DNA from 3 places in the Streptomyces sp. NPDC051578 genome. Region 1 is predicted to be linked to each of the others. Evidence: riboswitches for the same ligand, from Rfam matches in the RefSeq annotation. Region 1 holds a riboswitch; each other region holds the start of a gene.
What was found. Region 1 has a riboswitch for thiamine pyrophosphate ahead of thiC (phosphomethylpyrimidine synthase ThiC). Riboswitches for the same ligand answer to the same signal wherever they lie in the genome.
Positions count from the first base shown of each region.

Region 2: another riboswitch for thiamine pyrophosphate. It lies ahead of ACIA6C_RS05250 (thiamine ABC transporter substrate binding subunit); the one in region 1 lies ahead of thiC (phosphomethylpyrimidine synthase ThiC).
Region 3: another riboswitch for thiamine pyrophosphate. It lies ahead of thiO (glycine oxidase ThiO); the one in region 1 lies ahead of thiC (phosphomethylpyrimidine synthase ThiC).

Region 1 is NZ_JBITDH010000004.1:157,976-160,234, reverse strand. Features, by position in the region: gene ACIA6C_RS19830 (YibE/F family protein) at 1-636, opposite strand, end outside; TPP riboswitch at 709-855, shown strand; gene thiC (phosphomethylpyrimidine synthase ThiC) at 849-2,259, shown strand, end outside.
Region 2 is NZ_JBITDH010000001.1:1,182,093-1,184,351, reverse strand. Features, by position in the region: gene rlmN (23S rRNA (adenine(2503)-C(2))-methyltransferase RlmN) at 132-1,244, shown strand; TPP riboswitch at 1,315-1,424, shown strand; gene ACIA6C_RS05250 (thiamine ABC transporter substrate binding subunit) at 1,510-2,259, shown strand, end outside.
Region 3 is NZ_JBITDH010000001.1:322,545-324,803, reverse strand. Features, by position in the region: gene thiO (glycine oxidase ThiO) at 1-1,062, opposite strand, end outside; TPP riboswitch at 1,060-1,172, opposite strand; gene ACIA6C_RS01475 (NAD(P)/FAD-dependent oxidoreductase) at 1,264-2,259, shown strand, end outside.

The DNA of each region.
Region 1 (2,259 bases):
CACGACGACGGCGACGGCGAAGATGAGCGCCAGTAGAGCCAACGGAAGTTTCCGGTTCAGGTCGACGACCGAGTACTGGAGGTCCCTGGGAGCATCCGGCGCATAGGCCACCACCACCTCCTGGCCGTTCGCCAGCTGCCGAGGGGCCCCCGGCTGGACGATCTCCACGAAGGTGCGGCCCTTGTCCGGGCCGGTACCGACCTCGACGGTCGCCTTCTTGCACGCGCCGGTCTGCTCCGCCGTGGCCTCCCGTCCCGACGGGGTCGAGGTGTCGCCGGTGGCCGGGACCTGAGCGGCGTTGACGGACTTGCAGTCGACACTCGCCAACGCGACGACCTTGCCCTGCTGCGTCTGCCGGTCGAAGCCGACGCCGGTCCGCTCGTGCGAGGGGGCCCCGCCCGGCCAGAGCACCACCATCCCGACGAAGACGGCAGCCGCGAACGGGATCAGCACGGCGGCGATGACCTTGCGCAGGTGCAGGGAGACGGGAGCCGCCGGACCGTGCCCGTGGCTGTGGGAATGTCCGTGAGCGGAGCCGTGGGAAGGCCCGTGGCCATGCCCGTCGTGCGCGTGCTCGTGGTCGCCGGGACCACTGGGCGTGGAGGGGCTGTTGGGAGGTTGCGGCGAAGACGTCACCGGCCGATCATCGCAAGAGATGAGGGGGCCCACTGTTCAGCACGCCACAGATGACGCTAGCGTGGTGCCTACTTTGCACAACGCGGGAGCTCGGAGCACCGGGCTGAGAGGGCGCTGATCACCGTACGCACGCCGGAAGGCGGGTACGGGAAGAGGCTGCGTCGACCGCCGAACCTGTTACCGGGTAATGCCGGCGTAGGGAGATAGGTCTCATGACCATTCAGGACGCACGCACGCCTGCCGTCAGCCAGGACGCCGACGGCCAGACCGCGCGCCAGCCGGGCTGGCACAAGGGATACGTGGCGGGCTCCCGCCCCGACATCCGGGTGCCGGTCCGCCAGGTCCACCTCACCAACGGCAAGGACGTGACGCTCTACGACACGTCCGGTCCGTACACCGACCCCCAGATCGAGACCGACGTCCGCCGGGGCCTCGCCCCGCTCCGCGAGAACTGGATCATCGGGCGCGGAGACACCGAGGAGTACGCCGGACGACCGGTGCGCCCCGAGGACGACGGCATCAAGCACACCTCGCCGCGCGGTGGCCTCAAGAACCTCGACGCGGTCTTCCCGGGCCGCCCGCGCCAGCCCCGCCGGGGCCGTGACGGCGCGGCGGTCACCCAGCTCGCGTATGCCCGCCGGGGCGAGATCACCCCGGAGATGGAGTACGTGGCGATCCGCGAGAACGTCTCTCCCGAGGTCGTGCGCGAAGAGATCGCCGCAGGGCGCGCCGTACTTCCGGCCAACGTCAACCACCCGGAGATCGAGCCGATGATCATCGGCAAGCGGTTCCTGGTGAAGGTCAACGCCAACATCGGCAATTCCGCGGTCACCTCCTCGATCGAGGAGGAGGTCGACAAGATGACCTGGGCGACCAAGTGGGGCGCCGACACGGTCATGGACCTCTCCACCGGCCGCAACATCCACACGACGCGCGAGTGGGTGCTGCGCAACTCCCCGGTCCCGATCGGCACCGTGCCGCTCTACCAGGCGCTCGAAAAGGTCGACGGCCGCGCCGAAGAGCTCACGTGGGAGATCTACAAGGACACCGTCATCGAGCAGGCCGAGCAGGGCGTCGACTACATGACGGTCCACGCCGGCGTGCTGCTGCCGTACGTGCCGCTCACCGCCCGGCGCAAGACGGGCATCGTCTCGCGTGGTGGCTCGATCATGGCCGCGTGGTGTCTTGCCCACCACAAGGAGAACTTCCTCTACACGAACTTCGAGGAGCTCTGCGACATCCTCGCGACGTACGACGTCACCTACTCGCTGGGTGACGGTCTGCGTCCCGGTTCCATCGCGGACGCCAACGACGCGGCCCAGTTCGCGGAGTTGAAGACGCTGGGCGAGCTGAACACGATCGCCAAGCGGCACAACGTCCAGACCATGATCGAGGGCCCGGGGCACGTCCCCATGCACAAGATCAAGGAGAACATCGACCTTCAGCAGGAGATCTGTGAGGAGGCGCCGTTCTACACCCTCGGCCCGCTGACCACGGACGTCGCACCCGCGTACGACCACATCACCTCGGGCATCGGCGCCGCGATGATCGCCTGGTGGGGCACCGCGATGCTCTGCTACGTCACGCCCAAGGAGCACCTGGGCCTGCCCAACCGGGACGACG
Region 2 (2,259 bases), on a different contig from region 1:
CGGTTCACCAGGAAAGCCCCCGCTGAGCTGGGGCGACGTACACGCGAACGCCTCGGGTGGGTCCGGGCGGTTACTCTTGGAAGGCGCGCTGCTTCTGCGGCGCGCCTTTCGTCTTACAAGGAGTACCCGCCATGGCCCGCCCCGTTCCGGGAGAGCTCACTTTCGTCGCCCCTCGCGGAGCGAAGAAGCCGCCCCGGCACCTCGCCGACATGACCCCGGCCGAACGCCGCGAGGCGGTCGCCGCGATCGGCGAGAAGCCGTTCCGGGCCAAGCAGCTCTCACAGCACTACTTCGCGCGCTACGCCCACGACCCCGCCGAGTGGACCGACATCCCGGCCGGCTCGCGGGAGAAGCTCCAGCAGGAACTGCTGCCCGACCTGATGAGCGTCGTGCGGCACATCTCGTGCGACGACGACACCACCCGCAAGACGCTGTGGAAGCTGCACGACGGCACCCTCGTCGAGTCGGTGCTGATGCGCTACCCCGACCGGGTCACCATGTGCATCTCCTCCCAGGCCGGCTGCGGGATGAACTGCCCGTTCTGCGCCACGGGCCAGGCCGGGCTCGACCGGAACCTGTCGACCGCCGAGATCGTGCACCAGATCGTCGACGGCATGCGCGCCCTGCGCGACGGCGAGGTCCCCGGAGGCCCGGCCCGGCTGTCGAACATCGTCTTCATGGGCATGGGCGAGCCGCTGGCCAACTACAACCGCGTCGTCGGCGCCATCCGCCGCCTGACCGACCCGGAGCCCGACGGCCTGGGCCTGTCGCAGCGCGGGATCACCGTCTCCACCGTCGGCCTGGTCCCGGCCATGCTGCGCTTCGCCGACGAGGGCTTCAAGTGCCGCCTCGCCGTCTCGCTGCACGCCCCCGACGACGAGCTGCGCGACACCCTGGTGCCGGTGAACACGCGCTGGAAGGTGCGCGAGGTACTGGACGCGGCCTGGGAGTACGCGGAGAAGTCCGGCCGCCGGGTCTCGATCGAGTATGCCCTGATCCGCGACATCAACGACCAGGCCTGGCGCGGTGACCTGCTCGGCAGGCTGCTCAAGGGCAAGCGGGTGCACGTCAACCTCATCCCGCTCAACCCGACGCCCGGCTCGAAGTGGACCGCGTCGCGGCCCGAGGACGAGAAGGCGTTCGTCGAGGCGATCGCCCGGCACGGCGTGCCGGTGACCGTGCGAGACACCCGCGGCCAGGAGATCGACGGCGCGTGCGGGCAGCTCGCCGCGTCCGAGCGGTAGCCTGCGCACGTCCGCGGCCTCTCCTGGGGGCCGAACCGGCCACGGGGTACCCTGTGGCCGAACCAATTGCATATTCCGACAGGGGAGCGCCACAGCGCTGAGAGTGCGGTAACCGTCATCCGCAGACCCTCTGAACCTCGCCCCGGTCATTCGGGGTAGGAAGTTCGGTCATTCACTCAAGCTGTTGCGCCCTGCCCGGCGACCGCTCCACCGAGCGCCGGGCAGGGCCGCGTCTTCTCCTGGACATCCCAGGAGGAATTCACCAGTGAGCACCACCAAGAAGTTCGCGGGCGCCCTGCTCGTGACGGCGCTGGGCGTCACCACGCTCGGCGCCTGCGGCGACGGCAAGGGCGAGCCCGCGGCGGGCGCGAGCGGCGCGCCGAAGTCCAAGACCGTCACCCTCGTCTCCCACGACTCCTTCGCCGTGAGCGAGCCGGTCCTCAAGGAGTTCGAGCAGCAGAGCGGCTACACCGTCAAGGTGCTCAAGTCCGGCGACGCCGGCGCCGCCCTCAACCAGGAGATCCTCACCAAGGGCTCGCCCCGCGGCGACGTCTTCTTCGGCGTGGACAACACGCTGCTCTCCCGCGCCCTCGACAACGGCATCTTCACCCCCTACGAGGCCAAGGGTCTCACCGAGGTCAAGCCCGGGTTCGTGCTGGACGGGCAGCACCGGGTCACCCCGGTGGACTCCGGCGACATCTGCGTCAACTACGACAAGCAGTACTTCGCGGACAAGAAGCTCGCCCCGCCGCAGACGCTGGACGACCTGATCAAGCCCGAGTACAAGAACCTGCTGGTCACCGAGAACGCCGCGACCTCCTCGCCGGGCCTCGGCTTCCTCCTCGCCTCCGTCGGCAAGTACGGCGACGAGGGCTGGAAGGACTACTGGAGCAAGCTCAAGGCCAACGGCGTCGAGGTGGTCGACGGCTGGGAGCAGGCCTACAACGAGCGGTTCTCCGGCTCCGCCGGCGGCAAGAAGGCCAAGGGCGACCGTCCGCTGGTCGTCTCCTACGCC
Region 3 (2,259 bases), on a different contig from region 1:
CAGCACCCCGTTGCGGTAGTGCCCCGTGGCCAGGTGCAGGCCGGGCAGCGCGGTCGGGCCCAGCAGCGGGGCGTTGTCGGGGGAACCGGGCCGCAGCCCCGCCCGGGTCTCGGTCAGCGGCAGTTCGGTGATGCCGGGCACCAGCTCGTGGGCGTCGCGCAGCAGCTCGTAGACCCCGCCGGCGGTGACGGTGGTGTCCCAGCCCAGTTCCTCACTGGTGGCGCCGACGACGAGTTCGCCGTTCTCGCGCGGCACGAGGTAGACGTGGCTGCCGCGCACGACCGCCCGTACGGTCCGGGACAGGAACGGCGCGTACGGGGCCGGCACCGTCAGCCGCAGCACCTGGCCCTTCACCGGCCGCACCGGGACCTCCGCCTCCGGCGGCACCCCGGGCAGCTGCCCGGAGAGCGAGCCCGCCGCCAGGACCGTCTGGCCGGCGCTGACCTCCGTACCGTCGTCGAGGAGCGCCCCGGTCGCCCGGTCGGCCCTGACGAGCAGCCGGGCCGCGCCCGCCCGGTGCACGGTGACCCCGGCGCGTTCGCAGGCGGCCAGCAGCGCGGCCGCCAGCCGGCGCGGATCCACTTGGTGGTCCCCGTCGACCCGCAGGCCGCCGCGTACGCCGGGCGCCAGCATGGGCTCCAGACGGCGGCACTCGCGGCCGGTCAGCCACTGCGACTCCAGGCCGCAGCGGCGCTGGAGGGCGTGCAGCTCGCGCAGGTGGAGGCGGTCGTCGGAGTCGAGGGCGACGGCGAGGGTGCCGCAGGCGCGGTAGCCGATGTCCATGCCGCCGCTCGCCTCGCCGAGCTCGGCGGCGAACTCCGGGTACCGGGCGGCGGAGGCGAGGTTCAGCCCGAGCAGGGTCTCCTCGCCGTAGTGCAGTTCGGTGACGGCGGCGAGCATGCCGGCCGCGACCTGGGCGGCGCCGCCGCCGGGGGACGGATCGGCCAGTACGGTGCGCAGTCCCCGCCGGGCCGCCCGCCAGGCGGTGACCAGGCCGATGATGCCGCCCCCGATGACGAGGACGTCGGACCCCTTCGGGGATCCCCTCCGAGATGAGTGCATGGGCGTCCAGCCCCTCCCTTCGCCGGCATGACCCGGATCAGGTTCGTACGGTCGGAGGCCGGCCAGCCTCCCTCTCAGCCCGGTGCGCCCGGACTCCCGCGATAGGTACGGTGGCCAGACTAACCCCGGCGCGCACCCCGGGTAAGGCTGCCACCCCCCGCCCTGTTCCTGATGAAACGTCAGATGATTAGGCTGGACGGCGTGAGCGAGCAGACGGAACAGACCCAGAGCGGCGTCGTCATCGTGGGTGCCGGAATGGCCGGGGTGCAGACCGCGGTCGCCTTGCGGGAACAGGGCTTCACCGGCCCCGTGACCCTGCTGGGCGCCGAACCCCACCAGCCCTACGACCGGCCCCCGCTCTCCAAGGCGGTGCTGCTCGGCAAGGCCGAGGACTCCGCGTTCGACGTGGACTTCGAGGCCCTCGGCATCGGGCTGCGGCTCGGTGTGGAGGTCACCGGGCTACGGGCCGGCGCCCGCGAGGTGGACACCGAGGCGGGTCCGGTCTCCTACGACGTCCTCGTCCTGGCGACGGGGGCGCGCCCGCTGACCCTGCCGGGCTCCGACGGCGTCCCGGGCGTGCACCTGCTGCGCACCCTGGACGACGCCGCCCGGCTGCGGCCCGTGCTCGCGGAGGCGCCGCCGGTGGTGGTGGTCGGGGCCGGGTGGATCGGCGCCGAGTTCGCGACGGCGGCCCGGGAGGCCGGCTGCCCCGTGACGGTGGTCGAGGCGGCGGAGCGGGTGCTCGCGGGAGCCGTACCGGCGGAGGTCGCCGAGCCGATGGGGCGCTGGTACGCCGAGGCGGGCGCGGAGCTGCTGACCGGGGCGCGGGTGGCCTCCGTGGAGGAGGGCCGGGTCCACCTGGCGGACGGGCGGACGCTCCCGGCGGGCGCGGTGGTCGTCGGCATCGGGGCGCGGCCCGCGACGGACTGGCTGGCGGGCTCGGGGGTGGAGCTGGGCCCGGACGGGTCGGTCACCGCCGACGCCCACCTGCGGACCTCCCTGCCCGGGGTGTACGCCGTGGGGGACTGCGCGTCCTTCCCCTCGGCGCGCTACGGGGAGCGGCTGCTGGTCCACCACTGGGACAACGCGCTCCAGGGGCCCAGGGTGCTCGCGGCGAACGTGGTGGGCGGCGGGCCGGTGGAGACCTACGACCCGGTGCCGTACTTCTGGTCGGAGCAGTTCGGGCGGTTCGTGCAG